DNA from 3 places in the Arthrobacter sp. D1-29 genome. Region 1 is predicted to be linked to each of the others. Evidence: riboswitches for the same ligand, from Rfam matches in the RefSeq annotation. Region 1 holds a riboswitch; each other region holds the start of a gene.
What was found. A riboswitch is a leader RNA that binds a small molecule or an ion and turns the genes downstream of it on or off. The one in region 1 is predicted to bind thiamine pyrophosphate.
Positions count from the first base shown of each region.

Region 1 (9,231 bases):
GGCACGAACCGGTCAGCCGGGGCGTCAGTCAAGACCTGGACCGTCACTTCCCCACGGATGCCGTGGGGTTTGCCGATTCGTGCCACCTGAAGCTGCATCTGTTCCTCTTTTTCCCGTTTACTGAATGTGCGGCGCTGGTGTCCGCGTTTTATCGTGTTCGTTAGATCGTCAGAGTCCTGCTTGCCTTGAAGGCACCGCTTTTGCTGTGAAAGCACTCCGGCCCCTCCACCGTCTACTGGTGGAGGGGCCGGAGCAAAACTGGTGTTGCGGGCGCGCTAGCGGCGGCGGTCGGTATCGACGACGTCGACCCTGACCGGTTCGCCGCCTGCCAATGCCGCCACGACGGTGCGCAATGCGCGTGCCGTGCGGCCCTGGCGGCCGATCACCCGTCCGAGGTCATCCTGATGAACGCGTACCTCGAGGGTGTCCCCGCGGCGGTTGTTCTTCGAGCTGACCTTGACGTCCTCCGGGGAATCAACGATTCCGCGGACCAGGTGTTCGAGCGCTTCTGCCAGCAATCTACTCAGCCTCGGTGGTCTCTGCTTCGGCCTCGGCCGGGGCTTCGTCCTTCTTAGCCTTCTTGGTGATGGCTTCCGGGATGATCACAGAACCCTTTTCAGGGGTAACGAAGGCAGGCTTGGCGACCTTGGTCTTCAAGGTGCCCTCCTGGCCCGGCAGGCCCTTGAACTTCTGCCAGTCACCGGTGATCTTGAGGATCGCGGCAACCTGCTCGGACGGCTGTGCGCCGACGCCGAGCCAGTACTGGGCACGGTCCGTGTCGACCTCGATGTATGAGGGCTCTTCGGTGGGGTGGTACTTGCCGATTTCTTCGATGGCACGTCCATCACGCTTGGAGCGTGCGTCCATGACGACGATGCGGTAGTACGGTGCGCGCATTTTGCCAAAGCGCTTAAGGCGAATCTTTACGGCCACTTTTGTGGTCACTCCTGTTTCAGAAAGGGGGTGAACCTGCGTTCTGCACCCGTGGGGCGGGCCATACTTGAGGGTTCGAAGGACAGGATCCGGACGCGGAGAGAGGGGCCACGCAGATCGAGTACCTGTCTATTGTGCCAGATCAGCGGAAGGATTTCGACTTGACACGTGGGCCTGCCGGCGAGGGAACCCGGGCGGGGCCGGGCCGGAGTCTCAGGAGGACCAGACGTACAGTCCGGTGCGGTCCGTGTCGTCGATTCCGCTGGCCAGCTCGGCAAGCTGCTGAACGTACTTGCGGGCGTCGTCGGCCCCGAACGGCATGTCGTCCTGGGCCGCCCATTTTTCGGCGACGTCGTCCAGGACGTTGCCCTCGCCTTCGGTCTCGTAACTAAGCAGATCCGCGAGCGCCCGTACCATCGCCGGCGGAACCCCCAGCAGCGAGTCACTGGCTACGTCCACCATGGCCAGTTCGTAGTCCGCCCCTCCGGCATGCACGGCGGCTCCGGCGAGATCGCCCAGCTGTTCGATTTCGAAATCGCTGATGTCGGGAATCCGCAGGCCCTGCCCGGAGGGCGAACCCGTGGAGGCGCCCCGCTCGTCCAGGTCGCGCGCGCGCTTAAGCGCGGCGTCGTGGGTTGCCACAAACAGTTCGGTAAAGCCCATGGGAATCGCCCTCATTCCGTCGACGGTACGGCCCGGGAAGGCGGCGCTTCAGCACCGCCCCGGCCGTTCGGATTCAGCTTAACCCACAGCCGTGCCCGGACAGCTGCACCGACCCAGCGCAGTAGCTCAGCGGACGCCGACGCGGATCCTGTTGCGCCACGGGTCCTCAAAGCGCAGCTCCGCGCCCGTGTGGTGGGCGGCGACTCCGGCAACCTTGAGACGGTCGGCGAGGGCGCCGACGTCGTCACCTGCGGGGACTTCGATCAGCACTTCGCCCAGGCCCAGCGTGTCCCGCCGGGGACCGGCGCCACGGCTGTTCCACACGTTCATGGCCATGTGATGGTGGTAGCGGCCGGCGGAGACAAACAGTGCCTGGCCGTGCCAGCCCGCGGTCTTTTCAAATCCGAGGGTACCAACGTAGAAGTTGTGGGCCGTCTGGACGTCCCCCACCTGGAGGTGGACATGGCCCACGCCCGCCGCGGCGCCCAGCTGGCTGTCCACTGACTCCTGGGTCAGGTGCTCCTGCAGGTACCGCTGCGGCGGCAGGGCGAGGCTGTCCATCACCACGTCCTTGCCGTTCCAGGACCACCGCTCACGCGGGCGGTCCCAGTAAAGCTCGATGCCGTTGCCTTCGGGGTCGTTGAAGTAGAAGGCCTCACTGACCAGGTGGTCGGCGCTGCCGGTGAAGGACCGGGGGTCATACTGCGCCACCGTGGCCACGGTGGCAGCGAGCGAAGGCTGGTCATCGAAGAGCAGCGCTGTGTGGAACAGGCCGGCCTCTCCCCTGCCCGGAAGATTCAAGCCTGGTGCGGGGGCGAGGTGCACCAGCGGCTTGCCGAGCCGGCCCAGGTAAAGGCCGCCGTCCTGTTCGGCCACCACCTCAAGCCCGAGGGCACGCTGGTAGTAGTCGGTCATGAGTTTCATGTCGCCCACTTTGAGCATCACGGTGCCCATGGTGAGGCTGGCAGGAAGAAGATCCTGGCTGGCGGCTTCTGCAGTCATTGAACGCTCCCGGGTCCTTTGGCCATCGCGGGTCGAGGCCTCTTACCTATTCCAATTACTTGAAGCTTCAATTTATTCCCATGGAAGCCAGCTTTTGGTCAGCAGATAAGTTCAGCGGATAAGATGCCCGCCCAGCACCACATTCTGGAGCCTGGCAACAGTTTCCGGCATGGTCCGCGGATCCTCCCGGCAGAGCACAACGTCCGCAGGCGCGCCCTCCGAAATACCGTTCGCCCCCAGCCAGGTCCGGGCACTCCAGCAGGCGGCGTCGAGGGCGGAAGCCATGGGAAGTCCCGCTGCATGGAGCGCCAGGATCTCGTCCGCGATCCGTCCGTGCCTGATGACGCTTCCGGCGTCCGTGCCCGCATAAATCCGGACCCCGGCCTCGAACGCTTCAAGGACCCGTTCTGCCCTTCGCTCCCAGAGGGCCCGCATGTGGGCGGAATACTGCGGAAACTTTGCTTCAGCCTGGTCAGCGATCCCCGGGAAGGTGGCGATGTTGATGAGCGTCGGCACGATGGGGACGCCCTGTTCAACCAACCTGGGGAGGTGCCTTGGCAGGAGCCCGGTGGCATGCTCGATGCAGTCGATCCCTGCATCCAGCAGGTGGTCCAGGGTCTCTTCCGCGAAGCAGTGTGCTGTCACCCGGGCGCCCTCCTCGTGCGCCGCCTGAACGGCAAGTTTGACGACGGCGGGAGGGAACGACGCCGCCAGGTCACCTGCACCACGGTCGATCCAGTCCGCCACCAGCTTGACCCAGCCATCGCCGGCACGGGCCTGCTTGCGGACCGCCTCTGCAAGCCCTTCTGGCTCCACTTCGACGGCGAAGTTCCGCAGATAGCGGCCTGTCCGTGCGATGTGGCGGCCCGCCCGGACAATCCTGGGCATGCCGGGCTTTCCCTGCAGCCAGCGCGTATCACTGACGGTGCCGGCATCCCTCAGCAGGAGTGTCCCGGCGTCGCGGTCGGTGCGGGCCTGTTCTTCGGCAACTTCGTCCGCCACGGCACCGCCCCCGCCCAAGCCGATATGGCAGTGCGCGTCCACAAACCCTGGAAGCACCCAGCCTGGCCGGACCGTGTCCGGAACTCTCTGGGGACGGTGGAAGGTCAGCCTGCCATCCACCGACCACAATCCGTGGCGTTCCTGGTGCGGTCCGGTGAGAACGGTTCCACTGAATTCAATGACTCCGGCCATGGCCTAGAGTTCCCTCCTCATGGTGAGCCGCGGACCCAGGGCGTCAAGCCCGAGTCGCTTTTCGTGGGCCCGGAGAGCGGCAAGGCCGGGCCCTGGAGCAGGATATTCGATGAAGCCGCACTTGGCGTAGAACGGGGCATTGAAGGGAACGTCAGTGAAGGTACACAGCGTCATCGCCGTGAACCCCCGGCGCCGTGCTTCAGCCGCGGCGGCTTCAAGCAATGCCCTGCCGAGGCCCCGCCTGCCAGCCGCCGGGTGGACCGAAAGCTGCTCGAGATGAGCCAGGCCATCCACCATATCGATGCGGGCAAATCCAACCGGCGGACGTCCCGCTACTAGGACAAACAGCGAAACAACGGCCGGGGTTGGCTGCGGCGCCGGAAGCAGAACTCCGCCCAGCGCGTCCTGAAGCTGTGCATCGGCCGCGGCTTCCAGCTGTGGCAAGCAACCCAGATCATCTGGCTCCGCAGGCCTGATCCGGTGTGCCTCATTCGAGTCAGTCACGCCGTCAGGCTAGCACCGGCCCTGTAACAACGTCCTCCGGCGCAGGCTGTGGTAGCTTCATCTTGACCACACGGGTGCCCTTGCAAGGGCTGAGATCGGGCTGACGCAGCCTGCGACCGTTGAACCTGTCCGGGTAATGCCGGCGAAGGAAGTGAGTATTCCCGTGAATACGCAAGAAAAACTGCTGCCCCCTGCCCAAAACGAAACGGCCGGCCCCAAAACCGGCACGAAAGAGGGAGACCAATCCCGGCACGCTGACACGCAGTCGCTGAAGTCGCATTCGCTGGCTTTCATCAAGGACGAAGCCTCGGGAATCCAGGTTCCCGTGACGGAGATTGCCTTGGAGCCCTCCCCTAACGGCCAGGCGAACAGTCCGTTCAGGATCTACCGGACCGCCGGCCCGGGCAGCGATCCGGTGGTTGGCCTGGCGCCGTTCCGCTCCCCCTGGATCAGCGAACGGGGCGACACCGAGCCGTACAGCGGCCGGGAGCGGAACCTGCTCGACGACGGCCGTTCAGCCGTCCGCCGCGGAGCAGCTTCAGCGGAGTGGAAGGGAGCGCAGCCCGAGCCCCGCCGCGCCGTCGCCGGCCGGACGGTGACCCAGATGCATTATGCAAAACAGGGCACCATCACTCCGGAGATGCGGTTCATCGCCCTCCGCGAGAACTGCGATGTGGAGCTGGTGCGCAGCGAGGTTGCGGCCGGACGCGCGATTATCCCGAACAACATCAACCATCCGGAGTCCGAGCCGATGATCATCGGCAAGGCCTTCCTGGTGAAAATCAACGCCAACATCGGCAATTCCGCTGTCACCAGTTCCATCGCTGAGGAGGTGGACAAGCTGCAATGGGCCACCCAGTGGGGCGCAGACACCGTGATGGACCTGTCCACCGGGGATGACATCCACACCACCCGTGAATGGATCATCCGCAACTCTCCGGTTCCGATCGGCACGGTGCCGATTTACCAGGCGCTGGAGAAGGTCAACGGTGAAGCGAATGCACTGACGTGGGAGATCTTCCGCGACACCGTCATCGAGCAGTGCGAACAGGGGGTGGACTACATGACCATCCACGCCGGGGTTCTGCTGCGGTACGTTCCCCTGACCGCCAACCGCGTGACAGGGATTGTGTCCCGCGGCGGTGCCATCATGGCGGGCTGGTGCCTGGCACACCATCAGGAGAACTTCCTCTACACCCACTTTGACGAGCTCTGTGAGATTTTCGCGAAGTACGACGTCGCGTTCTCCCTGGGCGACGGCCTGCGGCCGGGAGCGACGGCGGACGCCAACGACGCGGCGCAGTTTGCCGAACTGGACACCCTGGCGGAGCTGACCCAGCGGGCCTGGGAGTTCGATGTGCAGGTGATGGTGGAGGGCCCCGGCCACGTGCCGTTCCACCTGGTCCGCGAGAACGTGGAACGCCAGCAGGAACTCTGCAACGGTGCGCCGTTCTATACCCTTGGCCCCTTGGTCACTGACGTTGCCCCGGGCTATGACCACATCACCTCAGCCATCGGGGCCACGGAAATTGCCCGCTACGGAACGGCAATGCTCTGCTACGTCACACCCAAGGAGCACCTGGGACTGCCGAACAAGGACGACGTCAAGACCGGCGTGATCACCTACAAGATCGCCGCCCACGCGGCAGACCTCGCCAAAGGGCACCCCGGCGCCCACGAACGGGACGATGCCCTGTCCAAAGCCAGGTTCGAGTTCCGTTGGCGTGATCAGTTTGCACTGTCGCTGGACCCCGTCACGGCGGAGGCTTTCCATGACGAGACCCTGCCGGCTGAACCGGCCAAAACGGCACACTTCTGCTCCATGTGCGGCCCCAAGTTCTGTTCCATGAGGATCAGCCAGGACATTCGGGATGAATACGGCAGCAGTGACTATGCTTCCGGCGACTCCCCGGACACCCCGCAGGCGGAGGCCGCGATTGCTGCCGGAATGCGGGAAAAGAGCCAGGAGCTCCTCGCCGCCGGAGGCAAGGTGTACCTGCCTGAGCTGCGGCTCCCCGAAAGCGCCCGCCACTAGCGGGCTTCAAGCTCCGTCCGGCAGGCATTTGGGGGCCTGCCGGACGGGACCTGCGGGAGATCCTTGGGCAGGCAGGCCAAGGCTGGGAAACGCCTATTAAGACGCCCGGGGCTGCAGGCGCCGGCTCGCCTCGGCAATGAACGAACGGATGCAGTGGTCACCCTCGGCGGAATCCTGTGGCCGGTGCCCGCCCGCGGCATGGCGGTGCAGGGCGCCGGTCTCCCTGAGGTACCTGGCGATTTCTTCGTAGAGGGGTTCCCAGCCGCCGGTCAGGACCAGCGTGGGAACACCGGGAACAATCTGCAGCGGAGCTTCCCAGGCCGGGGCCTGCAGCCGGAGCCGGCGCGCCGACCGTTTTTCCTCCACGGTGGCAGGCTCCTGCAGATCCGCCGCGTACACCCGCCGGACGAACTCCCGCTGGAAGTCCTCATCCCCAAGCTGGTGGCGGACATCAAAGAGCGGCTGCATCAGTTCGCGGTGTGCCGCAGTGGCGGGCAGTTCGGCGGTGAGGGACAGGCAGGCGGGCTCCACGAGGGTCAGCGATAACACCAGGTCCGGGCGTTCGACGGCGGCCAGCATGGCTGAAATGGCGCCCTGGGCATGCGCCACAACGTGGCCGCCGGCAGCGCCCCGGCCGTCATCAGCCAGGGAGCGCAGGACAATGGCGGCATCGGCTGTGAAGGACGATTCAACAGGTTCGGCCACGGGATCGAATCCGTGCCGGCGGAGGAACAGGGCGTCATAGGTCAGTGCCATGCCGTGCTGGCGGGGCCATGCCGCCGCGCCGAAGCTTCCGGCGCCGTGGACGAACACTACCCTCTGCTTGAACATGACCCAACCCTAATCCACGGCTCCGACATCCCGGTGGCACCACCCAAGTGGCTGGCAGTTAACGCTCCGAAACGCGCGTTTCGGAGCGTTAACTGCGACCCAGTTGGGGTGCCTAGTGGAGGCTTCGGTTACTTGCCGAGGAACTTGTCGAAGCCCTTGGGCAGGTTGAGCTGGGACGGATCGAAGTCCCCGGACTGCTGGCCGAACGCCGCACCGGTGGGAAGCGCCTTCGCCGCACCTGCCCGGCGTGCTTCAGCTTCCCGGAGTTCCTGGGCTGCCTTGGCCGGGTTTCCGGAGCGGGCTTTCTTCTTCGGTGCGTTCTTGACAGCCTTCTTGCCGCCGCCCGGACCGCCCATTCCCGGCATACCGGGCATTCCGGGCATGCCGCCGCCCTGTGCCATCTTCTTCATCATCTTCTGGGCCTGGGCGAAGCGTTCCAGGAGGCCGTTGACCTCTGAAACATGCACACCCGAACCGCGGGCGATGCGGGCGCGGCGGGAGCCGTTGATGATCTTCGGGGCGACGCGCTCGTGCGGCGTCATGGAGCGGACGATGGCCTCGACCCGGTCGATCTCGCGTTCGTCGAACTGCTCAAGCTGCTGGCGGATGTTCTGCGCACCAGGCATCATCATCAGCATCTTCTTCATGGAGCCCATGTTGCGGATCTGCTGCATCTGGGCCAGGAAGTCATCAAGGGTGAAGTCCTCCTGGTCGGCGAACTTCTTCGCCATCCGGGCGGCTTCGTCCTTGTCCCAGGACTTCTCGGCCTGCTCGATGAGCGTCAGGACGTCGCCCATGTCCAGGATGCGTGAGGCCATCCGGTCCGGGTGGAAGAGTTCGAAGTCGTCCACGCCTTCGCCGGTGGACGCAAACATCACGGGCTTGCCGGTCACGGACGCAACGGAGAGCGCGGCACCGCCGCGGGCGTCGCCGTCGAGCTTTGACAGCACAACGCCGGTGAAGTTGACGCCTTCATCGAAGGCCATCGCGGTGTTGACCGCGTCCTGGCCGATCATGGCGTCGATGACGAAGAGTACTTCGTTGGGGACGATTGCCTTGCGGATCTGGCGCGCCTGCTCCATCATCTCGGCATCCACACCGAGACGGCCGGCGGTGTCCACGATCACGACGTCGTGCAGCTTCTGGCGTGCTTCCTCAACACCTGCACGGGCGACGGCGACAGGATCGCCCGCGGGATGCTCGAGTTCGGACGTGGCGCCGGGGTGCGGGGCGAAGACCGGCACGCCGGCGCGCTTGCCCACTACCTGGAGCTGGGTGACGGCATTGGGGCGCTGGAGGTCGCAGGCCACGAGGATGGGGCTGTGTCCCTGGGACTTCAGCCACTTGGACAGCTTGCCGGCAAGGGTGGTCTTGCCGGCGCCCTGGAGGCCGGCGAGCATGATGATGGTGGGCCCGTTCTTGGCCAGCCGGATGCGGCGGGTCTCGCCGCCGAGGATCTCAACGAGTTCCTCATTAACGATCTTGACGATCTGCTGGCTGGGGTTCAGGGCCCCGGAAACCTCTGCACCCAGGGCGCGTTCCCGTACCCGGCCGGTGAATTCACGCACCACCGGAACGGCAACGTCGGCATCCAGGAGGGCGCGGCGGATCTCGCGAACTGTGGCGTCGACATCGGCCTCGGTGAGGCGGCCCTTGCCACGGAGATTCTTGAAGGTTGCTGTCAACCGGTCAGAGAGTGAATTGAACACGCGCCGTGCACTTCTTTCAGTGGATGTACGGGACTCGACTATCTAGGGTACCAAGTCAGCCCGGCATGGTGGCATGCTGGCAAGGTGACGAGCCAAACAACTGTAAAAACCCTGCTCATCCTCGGCGCTTCAGGCGACCTGACCGGAAGGCTGCTCCTGCCCGGCCTCGCCCGCCTGCTGGCGAGCGGCCGTGCCGGAGGCCTGAACCTGGTGGGGGCCGGCTCCGACCCCTGGACTCCGGAACAGTGGCGGGACCGGGTCCACAACGCCTTCGCGGAGGCAGCGGGGTCCGCGGACGAGGCGGGGCAGAGGGCCCTGGCGGCCATCGAGAAAGAAACCACCTACCACCAGGTGGACGTC
Region 1 is NZ_CP096383.1:3,212,170-3,221,400, forward strand. It holds gene rimM (ribosome maturation factor RimM) at 1-98, opposite strand, end outside; gene M1E17_RS14530 (RNA-binding protein) at 276-518, opposite strand; gene rpsP (30S ribosomal protein S16) at 520-933, opposite strand; gene M1E17_RS14540 (hypothetical protein) at 1,147-1,596, opposite strand; gene M1E17_RS14545 (VOC family protein) at 1,723-2,598, opposite strand; gene M1E17_RS14550 (amidohydrolase family protein) at 2,710-3,792, opposite strand; gene M1E17_RS14555 (GNAT family N-acetyltransferase) at 3,796-4,296, opposite strand; TPP riboswitch at 4,357-4,464, shown strand; gene thiC (phosphomethylpyrimidine synthase ThiC) at 4,460-6,331, shown strand; gene M1E17_RS14565 (alpha/beta hydrolase) at 6,428-7,162, opposite strand; gene ffh (signal recognition particle protein) at 7,291-8,871, opposite strand; gene M1E17_RS14575 (glucose-6-phosphate dehydrogenase) at 8,956-9,231, shown strand, end outside.

Region 2 (9,231 bases), 390 kb from region 1:
CGAGACGGCCCACGTCAGCAAACCGGTGCTTTATCAGCACTTTCCGTCGAAACGCGAACTGTACCTGGCGCTCCTGGACAGCCACTTATCGGCCCTGACCGACCTCATGCTGGGAGCCCTCAACTCCACCACGGACAACGACGAACGTGTGCAGGCCGTGATGCGGGCGTACTACCGCTTCATCGCCAGCGATGACCAGGCTCACCGCCTGGTCTTTGAATCGGACCTCATCAACGACCCCGATGTCAGCTCCAGGCTGGAGACTTTCAACAAAACGTTCGCGGACGCCGTGGCCCGAGTCATCGCCGAGGACACCAAACTGCCTCATCTGGAAGCGCAGCTGCTGGGCCGTGGCCTGGCCGGCATGGCCCAGGTGAGTGCCCGTTATTGGCTGGAAACGAACGGAAACCTTGACCTCGACGTCGCCAGTGACCTCATCTACCGTTTAGCTTGGCGCGGAATCTCTCGCTTCCCCAAGGAAACCTAGACTACAAATAAGAGAACACCCTGAAACTTTGATTGGCTGGGAGGCCCCGCTTTGGAAATTAAGATCGGCGTTCAGAACATTGGCCGCGAAATTGTGCTTGAGTCAGCCCAGGATGCTGATGCGGTCGCCAAGGTCGTCGAAGACGCCATCAGCAAGGGCAGCGAGCTTCGCCTCAAGGATGACAAGGGGCGCGTCATCATCGTCCCCGGCAATGCCCTCGGGTATGTGGAGATCGGCGCTGAAGAGTCCCGCCGGGTGGGCTTCGGCCAGTTCTAGCAGCCTGTCCGGCCAAAAAGGCCTTTTAAGGCGCCAGTTAAGGCGCCAGTTGCATTTTTGACGAGGAGATCCATGCTTTCGCTCACCATCGTTGTCCTGGCCACCACGGCCGCAGGCTTTATTGTCTGGGCCAATGACAAGCGCCATGCCAAGTACGGGATGGGGCTGCCCGCCGGGGTTGCCGTTACCGTTGGTGCCCTGAGTTGGATCATCTTCATAACAGCGGGCTTTGGCTACCAGCCGGGCCTGACCTGGATCCCCTGGGTCATGCCCATAGTGCTTGGTACCGCAGCAGCAGCAGCGGCGGCTGTGTACCTCGGCAGGACCCGCGCCCGGTATGACACCGTGCGGCTGACAGCGGCGCTCAAGCTGTAACGGGGGCCCGCGCTGGCATCACCGCCCAGGCCCGATATCAGGCCTGGGCGGTGATGCCGGATATCAGGCCTGGCCTGGAACCTCAGCCGGGATGTCGGGCTGGTAGCCTTCCTCCGTGCACAGGCACAGCCGGTTTCCCTGCATGTCCGTGACTACCACCCATTCGGGTGCGTAGTCACGGTTCATTAAGGCTCCCGTGGCTGCGGTCTTCTCCAGGACTTGTCCCGATTCGGCCTTGCTCCGGTAAACGTCAACGTGGATCCGGCTGCTGTTGGGGGTGGGAGTCTCCTGGAACCACACACTGGGCCCGCGCCCGTAGGGATCAACCAAATCGTTGCCTGGGGTTTTTTTGTAGCCCAGGGCCACCCGCCACACCTCAGAGATTTCTGCTGCGTCCACGGTGTCGATCGCCAGTTCCACCGTCCTGTACAGGCCTGGCTCCGCCGCTGCCCCCACGTTCGTGGCCGCCGTACTCACGGCCGCGGCCGCGGTGGTGTCACGCGCTGTCACGTCTCCACCGGCATCGTGGGACGTGAAGCGGATGAAGACCCTGTTGTAGCGCCAGTCAAGGTCCGGATGATGGTTCTGCTCCTCGGCAAGGCGTCCGACGGCGGCAATCAGCTCTAGTGCGGCGGCCGCCGTCGGCGCTTTGTAGACGGTGACCAGTGCGCCCTGGCAGTACCGCCAGTCCGTGAGCCCTGTAAGGGCCTCATCAACCTGCGCCCTGGTGAGTATGTCTTCCTTGCCGGCCACTGCTGACTCCTAAGCTCGTCCTGTCAGCCCGGCCCCGGCGCTGGCCGCCCCCTGCCGAGGGGAACGACCTAGAGGAACTCTGCCCGGCCTTCCATGGCCGACGACGCCAGGGCGTGCTCACGGCGCGGAATCCTGCCGGCCGCTTTGGCCAGCCTACCGGCGATAACGGCGTGTTTGAAGGCCTCGCCCATCAGCGCGGGGTTCTGCGCCCGTGTCACTGCAGTGGCCAGCAGCACGGCGTCACAGCCCAGCTCCATCGCGAGCGCCGCGTCCGAAGCGGTACCGATGCCGGCGTCCAGCACCACAGGAACCGACGCGCGGGAAACAATCAGCTCGATGTTGTGCGGATTCAGGATCCCCAGGCCGGTGCCGATCGGCGCTCCCAGCGGCATAACGGCTGTAGCTCCCAGGTTCTCGAGGCGCAGTGCCAGCACGGGGTCGTCGTTGGTGTACGCGAACACTTTAAACCCCCGGCTGACGAGCTGCTCCGTGGCGTCCACCAGTTCAACGGCATCAGGGAGGAGGGTCTGTTCGTCGGCAATGACTTCCAGCTTGACCCAGTCCGTCTCCAGGGCCTCGCGGGCCAGTTCGGCGGTCATGACTGCATCGCGCGCAGTGAAGCAGCCAGCCGTGTTGGGCAGGACACGGATGCCGTGGTCCACCAGCAGCTGGAACAGCGATCCCGACTCGGCAGGTGAATAGCGGCGCATCGCGACGGTAGTCAGCTCGGTCCCGGACGCCAGCAGGGCGGCGCCAAGCCCGTCCAGGCTGGGCGCGCCGCCGGTTCCCATGATGAGGCGGGATCCCAGCGCGACGCCGTCGATGATCAGTCTGTCCGCCTGCCCTGGCTCGTTTAGCGTGCTGATGCTGCTGGTTTCGGTCATGGTGTCAGCCTCCCTGGACTGCTGTGACCAGTTCCACGTCGTCACCGTCGGCGAGCGCCGTGACGTACCACTGGCTTCGGGGTACTACTTCGGAATTGTGTGCCACGGCCACGCCGAGCTTCTTGCCGTCAGTCGCCTGGCCGTCAGCTGCCAGCGGCCGGCCGGTGATTTGGCTGACAAGGGTGGTTATGGATGCGCCGTCGGACACGGCGTGATGCAAACCATTGAGGGTGATGTTCATACTGATTCCTTTTCTGGGTCGATGGCAGCTTCTGGGCCGATCGCGGCATCCGCATGAACAGGCGCGGCAACGGAAACGAGCGCGGAAAACCTGGCCGGGCTGAAGGGCAGCCAGCGCGGATCCGGCGTGCCGTCCATCAGGTTCCGGCAGATCACGGCAGCGGCGGGGGCGAGGAGTACGCCGTGACGGAAGAAGCCGGTGGCGATGATCAGCCCGGCAACGTGTTCTGCGCTTCCCGGAACGTTGACCCGGCCCAGCAGCGGAGCATTGTCCGGTGTCGCCGGGCGCGCCCTCGCTGTTATTTCCACAAGCTCCAGCTCTGCCACCGCCGGGACCAGGACCTGGGCATCACGCAGCAGCTGGTACACGCCGCCGGCGGACACAGCGCCATCCCCGGCATCGGACAGGGAATCCTCGCGCTGGGTTGCCCCGATCACCACTGTTCCATCCTGGCGCGGGACGATGTACACGGGCACTCCCCGTACCAGTCCGCGGATGGTGGATGTAACCAGCGGCCGGACATGCGGGGGGACGGCAAGCCTGAGGATGTCTCCGTACACCGGCCGAAGAGGCAGGCGCAGGCCGTGCGGCAGGCCAGACAGGGACGCTGCCTGCAGCCCGTTCGCCACCACGGTTTCGCCGGCCAGCACCTTGCCGCCGTCTGTCAGCAGCACGCCGCTGACCTTGCCGTCCTCCCAGAGGAGCGATGTGGCCCTTTGGGCGACGGCGAACCCTTCGCCGGCACCTTCGACGGCGGTTCCGGAACCTGGCTGGTGTTTAGCCAGGGCAAGCCGCAGGCACGCCAGGAGCTTCCGCGGATCGACCTGGTGGTCGGCGGGGATGTCCAGTGCGCAGGAGATGGCCGGACTAAGGAAGGCCTCCCGGGTCCGCGCCTCCCGGATGGTGAGCGGTTCCACCTGCAGTCCGCTGGCCTGCTGGACCGTCCGGAGGTCCATCAGGGCCCGGCGGTCCGCCGCATCCGCCCCGACGGCGATGGTCGGCGTCGGCAGGTAGCCCGGATCCAGTGCCGCCAGCCGGGCGAGGTCGGCCGCAAAGGCGGGCCACAGAGCTGACGACTCAAGCATCAGCTCCAGGAGGTCCTCCTCCTGGTAGTGCAGTTCGCTTACAGGCGCCAGCATGCCTGCGGCCGCCCAGCTGGCCCCCGCACCGGGGGCATCGTCGATGACCACCACGGACCGGCCGGAGCGCCTCGCTTCCCACGCGATGCCGTGGCCTATGACTCCGCCACCGATCACTGCAACATCTGCACGCAAAACAGCCGCGGCTGCAGTCGGGGCGGGGCCCCGCGCATTCCGGGATGGGGGGATCATGGTTTCCTTCCCTACGCCGGTATTAGCCGGATCAGGTCAAGCGGTCGGCTCTGACGCCCTCTCAGCCCGGCGCTTTATGACAGCTGCCGCGGGCTCCCGCAGTACCAGGCCAGTTTAGAGGAACTACGCTGGTTTCCATGAATACCGCCCTTTCCAACAGCACGGCCTCCAACAGCAGCCCCATCTCCACCGCACCAGACACCGCACCCGCCGCAGACATCACCGGCAGCTTCAGCAGCGCGCGGCTGTACCTGTGCACGGACGCACGCCGGGAGAAGGGCGATTTCGGCGACTTTGTGGATGCGGCCTTTTCCGGCGGCGTGGACATCATCCAGCTTCGCGACAAGTCCATCGAGGCGGCGGAGGAACTGGAACTCCTGGAAGTACTGAAAGCGGCGGCCCGGCGCCACGGCCGGCTGTGGGCAGTCAACGACCGTGCCGACGTCGCCCTGCTCTCCGAAGCCCCCGTTTTCCATGTCGGCCAGAAGGACCTCCCGCTGGCATCCGCACGCCTGCTCCTCGGGGACCGGGTCATAGGCCTGTCCACCCACAGCACCGGGCAGATCGACGCCGCCATCAGCGCTGGGACCGCCGCGAACAAGGCAGTCCCGCGGGCAGGCACCGAAGGCGCCCTTGCGGCCGGGCTTGATTATTTCTGCGTTGGACCCGTCTGGGCCACTCCCACCAAACCCGGCAGGGCCGCCGTCGGCCTGGACCTTGTGTCCTATGCAGCGCGCGCCGTCAGCGAAGCAGGCTCGGTCCCCGGCGCCCAGGCAGTCCCGTGGTTCGCCATCGGCGGCATTGACCTGGGCAACATTGAGCAGGTAGTCGAAGCTGGCGCCAGCAGGGTGGTGGTGGTCCGGGCCATCACCGAGGCCCCGGACCCCGCTGAGGCTGCGGCCGCCATGATTCAGGCATTGCAGGCCGGGGCGTCCTGAGCCCTGCTTCAACCCTGCCGGCTTGGCTGGCGGAGCGTCAGCGCCATGCCCGCCGGCTGGCTACTCCTCCACAACGATGCGGGCGCGTTGAGGGCCCGCTGCGTGCACTCCAGGCCAAAATCGGGCTAACCTGAATTTCGTGTCACATCATCGCCTGGCTCCCAACGTCCACGAGCTGACAAACGCCCTCGCGGAGGCCCTGAGCGCGCTGCGGACCGAGCTGGAATTGCCTGGGCCCTACCCCGAGGAAGCTGTGCGGGACGCGGAGGCGGCAGTGGCGGCACTGGAGCTGCCGGCAGTTGACCTGACCGACGTTGAGTTCCTGACCGTTGACCCGGAGTCGTCCACGGACCTTGACCAGGCACTGTTCATCGAGCGCGCCGGCGATGGCTACCGGGTCCTGTATGCGATTGCCGATGTCCCTGCCTTTGTGATCCCGGGCGGACCCCTGGATGCCGAAACCCGCCGTCGGGGGCAAACGTTCTACGCCCCGGACGGCCGGATTCCGCTGCACCCGGAGATCATCAGCGAACAGGCCGGCAGCCTCCTCGCGGGCCAACTGTGTGCGGCCTTCGTGTGGGACTTCGAGCTCGATGACGCGGCTAACGTGGTTTCGGTGGGTTTGCGCCGGGCCCGGATGCGCAGCCGCGCCAAGCTCAGCTACAAAGGCGCCCAGGCGGAGATCGACGCCGGAACGGCCTCCCCCGTCCTGCGGCTCCTCAAGGAAGTGGGTCTCAAGCGGGTTGAGTTGGAGCGCATGCGCGGCGGAGCGAGCCTGAACATGCCGGAGCAGGAAATCGTGCAGTTGCCCGACGGCGGCTACCGGATTGCCGCTGCGCCGCAGCTTCCCGTGGAGGATTGGAACGCCCAGATTTCCCTCATGACAGGAATGGCCGCCGCCGCTCTGATGCTCGAAGGGAAGGTGGGCATCCTGCGCACCATGGCGGCCCCGGATGAGCGCTCCCTGAACCATTTCAAACTCCAGACGGAAGCGTTGGGAAGGCCCTGGGATGGAGAAATCACCTACGGCGAATTCCTCCGCACCCTGGACCCTATGGAGCCGCGACAGCTTGCAATCCTGCATTCTGCGGGCATGCTCTTCCGCGGCGCCAGCTATACGGCGTTCGACGGCAACGTTCCGGAAGACGCCATCCAGGCCGCCATCGGAGCGGCGTATGCCCACACCACCGCTCCGCTGCGGCGGCTGATCGACCGCTTTGTCCTGGTGATCTGCGAAGCCCTGAGCAACGGAAGGCCTGTGCCGGACTGGGCACGGGAGGCACTGCCGTCCCTGCCGGTCATCATGGCGGGGTCCGACCAGTTGGCTTCGCGGATGGAGCGCATGGCGTTGGACACGGTGGAGGCCGCCCTGCTGGTCAACCACGTCGGCCAGGAATTCGATGCCATTGTGATCTCCGGATCCAAGCCCCGCAACGGCAACGACCGCAACGGCAACGACTCCGCCGGCAACGGTAACGGCCGCAACGGCAACGGAAAGAACGGGAACGGCGCCTCCGGGATCATCCAGATCGCAGAACCCGCTGTGACGGCCCGGTGCGGCGGCGACCTCGAATCGGGCACAAAAGTCAGGGTCCGGCTGATCTCCTCGGACATTGCCAGCAGGGAAGTCCACTTCGAACTGGTGGGGTAAAACTATTACCGCCAAGCCTCCCAGCATCCCCGCTTTGTGCGTGGTGTGAACGCCACGATGGGTGCCAAGGCCAGCATTCGAGTTCCGTACGGCTAGACTGAAGAAGTAGATATGGATGCCCGGTCGTTGATTTCGTTTGATTTTGAATTCAACAAGCCCGCCCCTACGCGATCTTGAGATACACCCGTTGGTCACCAGTGCCAGCATTTAGATAGCCCGCGATCGGCTTCCACTGGATTTGCTTGCGCGCTGAGCGTGCTCCGGATCGGCCTTGTTGGCCGGCCCGTTGAGCAGTCGGCGCCAACGCCCAAATGAATAAGGAAACTCCCCCGTGAGTGAATTGCATACCCACCAGCTTCTGATCGACGATTCCGGCCTTGAGATCCTTGAGCCGGAAGAAACCATCATCTCCGATGAGAAGCCGCACGAAATCGAGGAGAAATCCTTCGCGGACTACAACGTCCGGGCGGACATCGTCGAGTCCCTGGCCGATGCCGGGATCACGCATCCGTTCCCCATCCAGGCCATGACACTTCCGGTTGCCCTCTCAGGCCACGACATCATCGGCCAGGCCAAGACAGGCACCGGCAAAACGCTGGGCTTCGGCATCCCCGCGCTGCAGCGCGTGGTGGGACCGGACGACGCCGGATTCGACAAGCTCGCCGTACCCGGCGCGCCGCAGGCCCTGGTCATCGTGCCCACCCGTGAGCTGGCCGTCCAGGTAGCCAATGACCTGCAGAATGCCTCGCGCAAGCGCAATGCCCGCATCACCACCATCTACGGCGGCCGCGCTTACGAGCCCCAGGTGGAAGCCCTCCAGAAGGGCGTTGAGATCGTGGTGGGAACTCCCGGCCGGCTCATCGACCTTTACAAGCAAAAGCACCTCAGCCTGAAGAACGTGAAAATCGTCATTCTTGACGAGGCCGATGAAATGCTGGACCTTGGGTTCCTCCCGGACGTGGAAACCCTTATCGCGGGCACCCCGCCGGTCCGCCAGACGCTGCTCTTTTCGGCCACCATGCCGGGCCCGGTCATCGCCATGGCACGCCGCTACATGACGCAGCCCACGCACATCCGCGCCGCCGATCCCGACGACGAGGGCCTCACCAAGCGTGACATCCGCCAGCTCATCTACCGTGCCCACAGCATGGACAAGATCGAGGTGGTTGCGCGCATCCTGCAGGCACGCGGCCGCGGCCGGACCATCATCTTCACCAAGACCAAACGGACGGCCGCCAAGGTTGCCGAGGAACTCGTGGACCGTGGCTTCGCCGCCGCCGCCATCCACGGGGACCTGGGCCAGGGCGCCCGCGAGCAGGCCCTCCGCGCCTTCCGTAACAACAAGGTGGATGTTCTGGTGGCCACTGATGTTGCTGCCCGCGGCATCGACGTGGACGACGTCACCCACGTCATCAACTACCAGTGTGTCGAAGACGAAAAGATCTACCTACACCGCGTCGGCCGGACCGGCCGTGCCGGAAACAAGGGCACCGCTGTCACCTTTGTGGACTGGGACGACATGCCCCGCTGGGGCCTGATCAACAAGGCCCTGGGCCTGAGCGTGCCGGAGCCGGTGGAAACCTACTCCTCCTCGCCGCACCTGTTTGAGGATCTGGACATCCCGGAAGGCACCAAGGGCCGGCTTCCCCGCAACAAGCGCACGCTGGCCGGGGTTGACGCCGAAGTCCTCGAGGACCTCGGCGAAACCGGCAAGAAGAACTCCCGCAGCAGCAGTGGACGGGACTCTGCCCGGGACAGCGCGAAGGACAGCAGCCGCGACCGCACACGGTCATCCAGCCGCCGCAGCGGGACTGAAACAGCCGGCCGCTCAGGTGAGCGCCGCCGTCGTACGTCAGATGCGGCGACAGCCGGCACGGGTCCCGCCGCTGAACCGGCGGCTTCCGCTCCGGCTGATGGAGACCAGTCCCGGACGCGCCGCAGCCGGACCCGCACCCGCCGCCGCAACGGCGAAGTGGTTGCCGGTGGCGACACCGCCGCCCAGCCGGGCAGCACCGAGGCCTAACCGCCTCAATGACTGACATTGTCTGGGCGCCGGACGGCAGCAACCTGGTGGTTCACGCGGATAACGCGGATTTCCTCCCCTCGCTGCCGGACGGCGCCTTCACACTCATTTATGTGGACCCGCCGTTCAACACCGGCCGGGTCCAGCGGCGCCAGGAAACCAGGATGGTGGCCAACGCCGACGGCGCCGGAGACCGTGTGGGCTTCAAGGGACGCTCCTACGACACCATCAAGGGCGCCCTGCACCGGTACGACGACGCCTTCAGCGATTAC
Region 2 is NZ_CP096383.1:3,598,477-3,607,707, forward strand. It holds gene M1E17_RS16150 (TetR/AcrR family transcriptional regulator) at 1-487, shown strand, start outside; gene M1E17_RS16155 (DUF3107 domain-containing protein) at 539-763, shown strand; gene M1E17_RS16160 (hypothetical protein) at 836-1,138, shown strand; gene M1E17_RS16165 (4a-hydroxytetrahydrobiopterin dehydratase) at 1,202-1,891, opposite strand; gene M1E17_RS16170 (thiazole synthase) at 1,960-2,775, opposite strand; gene thiS (sulfur carrier protein ThiS) at 2,780-3,016, opposite strand; gene thiO (glycine oxidase ThiO) at 3,013-4,347, opposite strand; TPP riboswitch at 4,339-4,457, opposite strand; gene thiE (thiamine phosphate synthase) at 4,485-5,285, shown strand; gene M1E17_RS16190 (RNB domain-containing ribonuclease) at 5,425-6,936, shown strand; gene M1E17_RS16195 (DEAD/DEAH box helicase) at 7,268-8,959, shown strand; gene M1E17_RS16200 (DNA-methyltransferase) at 8,968-9,231, shown strand, end outside.
Region 2: linked by a shared signal. The riboswitch ahead of thiO (glycine oxidase ThiO) and the one ahead of thiC (phosphomethylpyrimidine synthase ThiC) in region 1 are both predicted to bind thiamine pyrophosphate.

Region 3 (9,231 bases), 1.6 Mb from region 1:
CTCATGCGGCACCCGCTTCCAGCCGGGCGTCTCCTTGGGAGGCGGGGCCAAGCTGCAATTCAGTGCCGCCCAGGACCGCGCTGAACTCCTGGTCATGGGTCACGGAGACAACCGCCGTTCCCGCGTCCAGCAGCTCGGAAAGGAAGGAGGCCAGCTCAGCCCAGGTGTTGGCGTCCTGGCCGAAGGTTGGCTCGTCCAGCACCAGGACCTTGGGGTGGGCTGCCAGCACCGTGGCCACGGAGAGGCGCCGCTTTTCACCGCCGGAAAGGGTGTAAGGGTTGGCCTCGACGAGGTGGGTCAGGCGCAGCCGTTGGATCAGGTCGTCGACGCGCTCCTCGCCGTGTCCCAGATGGCGGGGACCAAACATCAACTCGTCAAGGACGCGCCCGGTGACGAACTGGTGCTCGGGCTCCTGGAACACGGTGCCCACCCGGGAAATCAGCTGGTTGGCCTTCCATCGGAAAGGATCGATACCCGCGCCGCGGCTCAGGTCCACGGTTGCCGAAACTTTTCCGCGGACCGGCGCCAACAGCCCCGCGAGTGTGAGCGCGAAGGTGGATTTCCCGGAGCCGTTGGGGCCGGTCACCGTCAGCGCGCGCCCCTCGCGGACCTGCGCGGAAATCCCCTCCTGCACCGGCACAGGCGCAATGGTCGTGAAGCCGCGGCGGCGGGGCCGTTCGCGGGACACTGCCAGTTCCTCGGCGGCCAGCAGAAGTCCGCCCGAACCCGGCGAACTGCGGGCCCGGGTGGCAGGGACGTAGCCCGGCACCCAGACGCCGGCGCCGGCCAGCATGTCCCGGGCATCTGCAAGCACCTGGTCCGGAGGGCCGTCAAGCAGGACTGCAGACGCCGAGTCAGAGCCCGGCTGCAGCACCACAATCCTGTCCACCAGGTCTTTCCAGACGGAGACGCGGTGCTCCACCACCACCAGTGTGGCGCCGGTCTTATCCAGGCAGCGGCCCACGGCGTCGCGGACCTCCAGCACCCCGTTAGGATCCAGGTTAGCCGTCGGTTCATCCAGCAGGATCAGCCCTGGCCGCATGGCCAGAATGCCGGCCAGCGCGAGGCGCTGCTTCTGCCCGCCGGACAGGGCCGACGTCGGGTGGTCCAGCGGCAGCCCGCCGGCACCCTGTCCGGCGGCAGCCTGTCCGGCAGCACTCTGTCCGGCAGAACCCTGTCCGCCTGAATTCTGCCTGGAGCCGGCGCTGCGGAGCCCCACGTCCTCAAGTGCTTCATTGACCCGCCGCCAGATCTCTTCCCGGGGCACTGCCAGGTTCTCGGCACCAAAGGCGACGTCGTCACCAAGCCGCGAGAGCACCACCTGCGTTTCCGGATCCTGCTGCATAAGCCCGGCCCGGCCTCGCCGCTCCCGCGGAGCCGAACCGTCAATGAGCAGCGAACCGGTTTCGTCGGCGTCGTCCTCTTCATCCCCCAGCACACCGGCAAGGGCGTGCAGGAGTGTGGATTTCCCCGCTCCTGAGGGGCCCAGGAGCAGCACCCGCTCGCCCGGGCCGATCTCCAGATCGAGTCCCCGGACGGCGGGTGTGGAGCGGCCGGCATGCCGCCAGCCCCAGCCCCGGGCGGAAACTGAAGCGGGCCGCGCAGCAGAAGCGCCGGCGTCGGGAGGTGTCATCAGTTGAAGACGCGCTCCGAAGCGGCCTTGCGGGAAGCGAAGGAGCTGAGGACGCCGGTCTTGGCCAGGCCGCGGGTGGCGATCCAGGACAGGGCGCCGGCGATGATGGCACCGGAGAGAGTGCAGAACAGGATGTAGGCCAGCTTGTCACCGGCCTCATAGGCGATGTTCCAGCCCCACGGCATAAAGGAGTCGTTGAGGCCGCAGAAGAGCCCGGCAGCGGCACCGGCCAGCAGCGCAGCGATGAGGTTGAACTTCTGGTGCAGGAACGACTTGAACTTGAAATTGCCGTAGACCAGCAGGAAGAACACCAGTTCGGCGCCCAGGCCCTGCAGGAGTCCGGAGATCAGCACGGTGGCGCCGTACTGCGATCCCATGATGAGCTCGCCCGTGGCGGCCACGGTTTCGCAGAAGATGGCAGCGCCCGGCTTGCGGATTATCAGCATGCCCAGTACCGCCGGGATCATCCAGCCGCCGGCGATCAGGCCGGTCAGCGGCGGGTAGACGGCGTTCATGGGGGCGGAGACGATTCCGGCGCCCTGGGACCAGGCCCAGAAGATCACGCCGCCGGCGATGGCGATGAGGGCGGCCACCACGATGTCCACCACACGCCAGGAGTTGCCGGTCTTCTTGATTGTTGCAGTTGTCATAATGGTCCTCCTGAGGAACAGGAGGGGAAAGTGCACCCCGGCGCGCGGCATCGGCCGCCCTGCCGGACACTTCGAGAACTCGACTCCCTTGCGCCGGTACTAACCGGATCAGGTTCGAGGGTCTGCGGCTGTCCGCACTCTCAGCGCCCACCTGCGGTTCCCTGGCAAAGCCAGTGATGCCCGACGGCGGCGCTCCCCTGTCGTAAATAAATCTGCCCTTGTGGGCGTGGTCCAGTTTACACCGCGAGAGGGGTAGATTGTGGGCCATGACTGCCGAACCCTCCCCTGTGACGACGTTTGATCCGGACTCTGCCGTGAGCCAGCCGGAAGGGTCGCTTGAAGCCTTGATTGCCCGGATCGAGGCAGAGATCAGCGAGCTGCAGTTCCCGCATTTCACCAAGGACGATGCCCTCAACCTCGGACTGCTCCTGGTGGAACTGGGCAAAGGCCGTCGGTTGCCCATTGCCATCGATATCACCAAGGGTGAGCAGGTCCTTTTCCACGTGGCCCTGGACGGGGCCACACCTGATAACGAACATTGGATCCGGGCGAAGCAGCGCACGGCCGCCCGCTATGAGATGCCGTCCCTGCTGGTGGGGCTCCGCGGACGGCGGGGCGGCGGCCGGGTGGAGGACGAGGGCTGGTTCGACGAGTCCCGGTACGCCCCGCACGGCGGCTCCTTCCCGCTGTACGTGGCGGGTGTGGGCGCGGTAGCCACGGTCACAGTGTCCGGGTTGCCCCAGCAGCAGGACCACGACCTGGTGGTCGAGGCGCTGCGGGAAATCCTGGCGTCGATGCAGGCGAGGTAGCTTCGGGGCACTTCCGGATTCCTAATATCATTCATGCCGGCGCCACTCCAACGAAGATGGCAGCACCAACAACGAACGTCATACGGCGACGCATGAATCCCCCTTCAGTGTCCGTGCCAACAGCCTGGCGGCAGGCACATACGGGGCTGCGTCCTGAAGGGCGTGGCATCAAGCCGCGCCCCCAGGATCGAGGCGGCCTTTGTCAGACCCCTCCTCCATACTCTCCATAGGATCGCGAACACCTGTCAACGACGTAAAACCGCAGGCCACGGGCAGGACGCATTGGAACGTAATACGAATATATGTTCTAGGATTCCTCTATGGGATCCTGAGCAAACGGGAATTGGGAGAGTGCATAAGCCGTGACAGTTACAGCTGATGAAACAGCCGTGGACATCGCCGTTGATGTCAGGTTCAACCTTGCAGGCAAGCCCCTGGCCGTGCGGTACCAAGGCGATGTCTGGCCGGTGGCAGGCACGCCCACGCAGTGGTTTGGTGGCAGCGATAGCCCCGAAAAGGTCGAGTACTGGCGTGCCCAAGTGTGTCTCGGATCAAGCTCTGCCGTCCGCATTTTCACCCTGCGCCGCGAACACCTTTCCAGGCAGTGGTTCCTGGAGTCCATAGCCGAGAGCTGTTAGGCCCCGGTGAGATCCGGCTGGCCGCCAATTAGCGACCAGACGTGGGCCGCGATCAGAACGGAATTCACCCTGCCTTCCCTGGACCAGGTCCAGCGCAGGCTCTCTGAGCTCATGGAGGATCCCGAACCCGTGATGCAGCAGCTGGTCCGCGTTTTCATTGGGGAGGGCACTTACTGCCCGGGATTCCAGTTCCTCGCCGGCGGCCTTGTCCACCCCACTGTCCTGGACCTTTTTCAGCGAGCCATGGCCTTGAAGATTCCCCACAATCACTTCACCCTATGGATGGTCTCCCCTTCGCCCGCCCTCGCAGGGGCCCGCCCCGTTGAGCTTCTGGAAACCCGGCCTCCGGCCTTGTTCAGGGCGCTGGAAGCGTTAGGCCGGAAGTAGGCGCAGCTCTCGGTCGCGAATAGCGAAAGCGTGATTACAAAAGGGTGCGTGATCTACCGAATATCGATAGACTTTCATTGTTACTCGATATTGAAGGAGATCCCGATGGGAAAACTGACCATCCTCGTGCTGCGCATTGTCCTCGCCGTGGCGCTCGCCGGCTCGCTGTTCGTGCAGGTAAGGATGGTGCCGCTGCTGGCCGTTGACCTGGAGGAGGCCGGAGCGGATTTGGTCGGCGTTCGGATTCCACTCCTCGCCATTGTGGTGCTGGGCATCATGACCGTCCAGGTCACCCTTGTTTGCGTGTGGCGCCTGCTGACCATGGTGCGGCGGGGGACAGTGTTCTCCCATGGTGCTTTCCGCTACGTCGACATCATTTTTGGAGCCGTCGCGGCGGCATCCGTCCTGGTGTTCGGGATTGCCGTCCTTCTCGCCCCGGGGGACGCGGCGCCGGGCATCGTTCTGCTGATCTGCGGGGCCTCCCTGCTGATTGCGGGCGCGGCCCTCATCGTCCTGGTGCTCCGCACTCTGCTCGCCCAGGCGGTGGCCCGGGACGTGGAGGCACAGCACCTGCGGACAGAGCTGGACGAGGTCATCTGATGCCCATCATCGTGGATATTGATGTGATGCTCGCTAAACGCAAAATGTCCGTTGGTGTGCTGGCGGAACGGGTTGGGATCACGCCCGCCAACTTAGCGGTGCTCAAGAACGGCCGGGCCAAGGCAGTGCGCTTTACAACTCTGGAGGCACTGTGCGAGGTTCTCTCCTGCCAGCCCGGAGACCTGCTCCGCTGGGAGCCCGATGACCAGCGGCAGCCGGCAGACCAGCTTGTCAGCGGGCAATGACCCTGGATTCAACGGAGTAACCCTGAAGACCCGCGACGGCGGCAACCGCCCGGGCGATCTTGGCCCCTCCCTGGGAGGAGGGTTCGATAGGGTTCGCGTAGTCGCCATCCTCGTTGCAGATCAGGCGAAGGTCTATCAGGGACATGCCCCGCGAGAATGCCGCGCGGCTGATGCAGTCGTTGAAAAACGCCAGGGCGGTCTTGATGATCCGGTGCTGCGCAGTGGAGGCAGGAGTGTCGTAGATCGTGCACAAGGCAACGGGGATCCCAGTGGCCGAAACGGCTTCAGCCATCAGGTCGTAGTCCGCGGCAAACTGTTCCTGGGCGCTGCTGAAAAGGTTCAGGGCTTCCGCGACGGAGCTGGCCGGCGATTCGAGCAGGTACGCAAAGCCAAGTGCATCGTTGCCGCCGGCGCTGACCACCAGGTGGGTGGCATCGCGGGGCAGCGAAGCAAGCTGTTGCAGGACCCCGGAAATCACATCCCCGTCCACGGCCAGCAGTGTGGCATTCCAGCCGGGTGGAAGCTCAGCGCGGACCTGGGCGATGACGTCGGGACCGCCGTCGACGTATGCCTTGTTGTCCAGGATCGAGTCACCGAGCAGAACGACGTGTCCGGCCGAAGCCTGAGGTTTCGCAGCAGCCATGTGTCTGAGCGCCTCGATTTCTGTCTCTCAGCGGCACCATTGCCGGGAAGGGTTTTTCCCAAGATAACCCGTTTTCACTGCCCGATCGTGCCCACGCTGAGAGCGAACCGCCGCGTGATCCGGGAGCCTCCGGCTCAGCGGACGCTAGGCTAGTGGCAGTCCCTTTTCCGCCCGCAAGGAGTCTGCAGAATGAACCTCTTCATCAAGCTGATTGGCACCGCCGTTAGCCTCGGCGCCGGACTGGTCGGCACCAAGGTGGTCAACGCCGTTTGGGAAAAATCCACCGGCAGGAAGGCGCCCACGGGCAGGGACGAAGATACTCCGACCAGCCTTCGTTCGGCCCTGACGTTTGCGCTCATCTCCGCCTCGGTCAGCACCATCATCCAGGTGCTCGCCAACCGCGGCACCCAGCGCGCCATCACCCGTTTCGCGAAGAGCCAGGACATCGTCTAACACCCCCACACCCCCTGGAGTTTTTGTCCATTTGTGGCGACTTTTCCAGTGGTGAAGTCGCCATAAATGGACAAAAACTCCTAGTCCCGGGAGGGGTCGTCGGAAGTGTCCTCCTGGGCCGTCTTGGCCGCGGCTCGCTGCACCACAGCCTCCAGCTCATCCGAACTGAGCAGCTCCCTGTGCAGGTGCTTGGTGCGGTATCCGGCGCGTCCCACCATGTGCGCGGACACCGGCACAGTCAGCAGCTGGAAAATCCACGCCACCGCCAGCACCGGCCACACCCACCACGTCCGCAGCTGCAGCCCGATGGCAGCCAGCAGCAGGAACAGGCCCAGCACCTGCGGCTTGGTGGCCGCGTGCATCCTGCTCATCAGGTCCGGGAAGCGCAACAGCCCGAGGGCGGCGGCCAGGGACATCAGTGCGCCCACCACCATAAACACCGCGGACACTGCGTCAATGACGCTATCCAGCGTGCTGGTCTCAGGAGTCATGGGGCTGCTCCCGCCGGTCCGCCACGAACCGGGCAACGGTCACCGAGCCGATGAAGCCGATGATGGACAGGGCCACCAACAGCATGAGGTTGTTCAGGTGCCGGTTCACCGCCATGTCAATGCACAATGCAGCGCCGATGATGGCGAGCAGGACGTCGGACGCCAGCACCCGGTCCAGGAGCGAAGGGCCGCGGGCGATCCTGATAATGGCGCCGGCCGCGGCCAGCGAAAGGATAATTGCCGTGACGGCCAGGACGGTCTGCATCATGCTGCCTCCAACCGGACGGCGTCGAGTTCTTCCCTGGTTCCCATGACGCGGATCAGCCCCGCTTCGATGGCCCGCACTTCGCGGCGCAGGTTCTCCACATCCTCGGCGTTTTTTACGTTGAGCCCGTGGACGTACAAAGTTGACGATGAACGGTCCACCTCCACCACCAGGGAACCCGGGATGAGGGAGATAACGTGGCCTGTGGCCGTCATCATCAGGTCCTGGTGGCTACGCAACGGTACGGCCACCACGGCGTTGGTGACGTTGGGCCCGCGGACGACTGCCAGGTACAAGACCTGGAAGCTTGCTGCCACCACTTTGCCAAGGAAAGCCAGGGCAAACGGAATGGCGTGGAGAAGATTAAAGCGCCCACTTAGTTCCACGGGCGGCAGGTAGAACATCCGTGCCACCACCACCGCCAGCAAGGCGCCGAAGAGGAGATTTCCGGGGCTGAAGTCCTGCCAAAGGGCACCCCAGACCACAACAAGCCAGACAAGGAGCGGCAACTCCTGGCGCAGTGAGACCCGGCGCCGGCTCATTTGGCACCCCCGGGGCCCAGGACAAGAGGCACCGGAGCGTTATCGCCCAGCACCGCCTGAATGTAGGAGGACCGGTCCAGCATGTCCTGGGCCGCCTGGTCCGAGACTTTGAAGAGCGGGCCGGCGAACACGGTCAACGCAACACCCAGCAGCACCAGGCCCAGGGTGGAGCCCACCATGGTGCGCGGCAGCAGCGTCACGTTGTTGCGGCCGCCGCGCCGGCCCCTGTCGGAGTCTTCGGGGGCGGCCAGGAGCACAGGATCCGGGTGCTCAGCATCCGAGGGTTTCCGCCAGAACGCACGGTTCCAGACCCTGGCCACGGCCAGGAGGGTCAGGAGGCTGGTGACCACGCCGCCAATGACCAGGGTGAAGGCCAGGGGTGTTCCCAACTCGATGCCGGCCTGCATGAGCCCCACCTTGCCCAGGAACCCGGAGAACGGCGGGATGCCGGCCAGGTTCATGGCGGGCACAAAGAACAGCAGTGCCAGCAACGGTGACAGCTTCGCGAGTCCGGCCAGCCGGTCCACCGAGGAACTGCCGCCGCGGCGTTCGATCAGCCCCGTGACCAGGAACAGGCTGGTCTGGATGGTGATGTGGTGGGCCACGTAGAAGACTGCCGCGCCAAGGCCGGCCGCCGAGGACATCGCCAGGCCAAACACCATGTAGCCGATGTGGCTGACCAAGGTGAAGGACAGCAGACGTTTGATGTCACTTTGGGCCAGGGCGCCAAGAATTCCCACGATCATGGTGAGCAGCGCGGCCACCATCAGCGGAGTGTTGAGCGTGTCCCCGGGGAAGAGCAGCGTCTCGGTGCGGACCATCGCATAGACGCCCACCTTGGTCAGCAGGCCTGCGAACACCGCCGTGACGGGGGCGGGGGCGGTCGGGTACGAGTCAGGCAGCCAGAAAGACAGCGGGAACACCGCCGCCTTGATCCCGAATGCCACCAGAAGCATCACGTGCAGGAGCGTTTGGGTCCCTTGGTCCAGTTCCGCGAGCTTGACGGCGAGGTCCGCCATATTCACCGTTCCTGTAGCCCCGTAGACCATCGCGATGGAGATCAGGAACAGGACCGATGACACCACCGAGACCACCACGTACGTCACACCGGCCCTGATCCGGGGCCCGGTGCCGCCCAGGGTCATCAGGACGTAGCTTGCCGTCAGCAGGATCTCGAAACCCACGTAAAGGTTGAACAGGTCCCCGGAAAGGAACGCGTTGGAGACGCCGGCGACCAGGATCAGATACGTGGGGTGGAAGATCGAGACTGGCGCATCCTGGTCGCCGTCGGCCATGCCCTGGCCCGTGGCATAAACCAGAACCGCCAGGCTCACGGCGGAGGAAACCACCAGCATCAGGGAGGAGAACTGGTCCACCACCAGGACGATGCCCCAAGGCGGCAGCCAGCCGCCGATGTTCACCGCCGCAGTCCCGCCATCCCAGACAGAAGCCAGCAGGACGCACTCCAGCAGCAGCGTCAGGGACAGCAGCGTGATGCTGACAGCCCGCTGGGCCCGCGAGTGCCGGATCAGGAGAAAGGTCAGGGCGGCGCCCAGGATGGGAAGGACGACGGCGAGCGGGGCAAAGCTTGCGATGTTCACTTCACACCTCCTTCGGGGCCGGGGGTGACATTTTTGGATCCGGGCTGCTCTTCCGAGGCGGCGTCGGTGGCGGTGAGCTGTGTTCCGCCGGCCTCGACGGTTGGTTCGGCACCGTCGGTGGCGTGGTCGGAGACAGAACGTCCGTCACCGCCCAGCAAGGTGAGCGGGAATTCTGAGGTCTCCACCGGGATCTCGGCGTCGTCCTCGGCGTCGAAACTGGGGGTCTCGGCCACGCGAAGGTCTTCCACGTCCAACTGGATTTCGTCCTGCCGTG
Region 3 is NZ_CP096383.1:4,777,230-4,786,460, forward strand. It holds gene M1E17_RS21795 (energy-coupling factor transporter transmembrane component T family protein) at 1-5, opposite strand, end outside; gene M1E17_RS21800 (ABC transporter ATP-binding protein) at 2-1,633, opposite strand; gene M1E17_RS21805 (ECF transporter S component) at 1,633-2,283, opposite strand; TPP riboswitch at 2,351-2,492, opposite strand; gene M1E17_RS21810 (heme-degrading domain-containing protein) at 2,550-3,092, shown strand; gene M1E17_RS21815 (hypothetical protein) at 3,455-3,730, shown strand; gene M1E17_RS21820 (hypothetical protein) at 3,842-4,117, shown strand; gene M1E17_RS21825 (DUF2975 domain-containing protein) at 4,223-4,717, shown strand; gene M1E17_RS21830 (helix-turn-helix domain-containing protein) at 4,717-4,962, shown strand; gene M1E17_RS21835 (GDSL-type esterase/lipase family protein) at 4,949-5,605, opposite strand; gene M1E17_RS21840 (DUF4235 domain-containing protein) at 5,795-6,058, shown strand; gene mnhG (monovalent cation/H(+) antiporter subunit G) at 6,139-6,549, opposite strand; gene M1E17_RS21850 (monovalent cation/H+ antiporter complex subunit F) at 6,539-6,817, opposite strand; gene M1E17_RS21855 (Na+/H+ antiporter subunit E) at 6,814-7,356, opposite strand; gene M1E17_RS21860 (Na+/H+ antiporter subunit D) at 7,353-8,957, opposite strand; gene M1E17_RS21865 (Na(+)/H(+) antiporter subunit C) at 8,954-9,231, opposite strand, start outside.
Region 3: linked by a shared signal. The riboswitch ahead of M1E17_RS21805 (ECF transporter S component) and the one ahead of thiC (phosphomethylpyrimidine synthase ThiC) in region 1 are both predicted to bind thiamine pyrophosphate.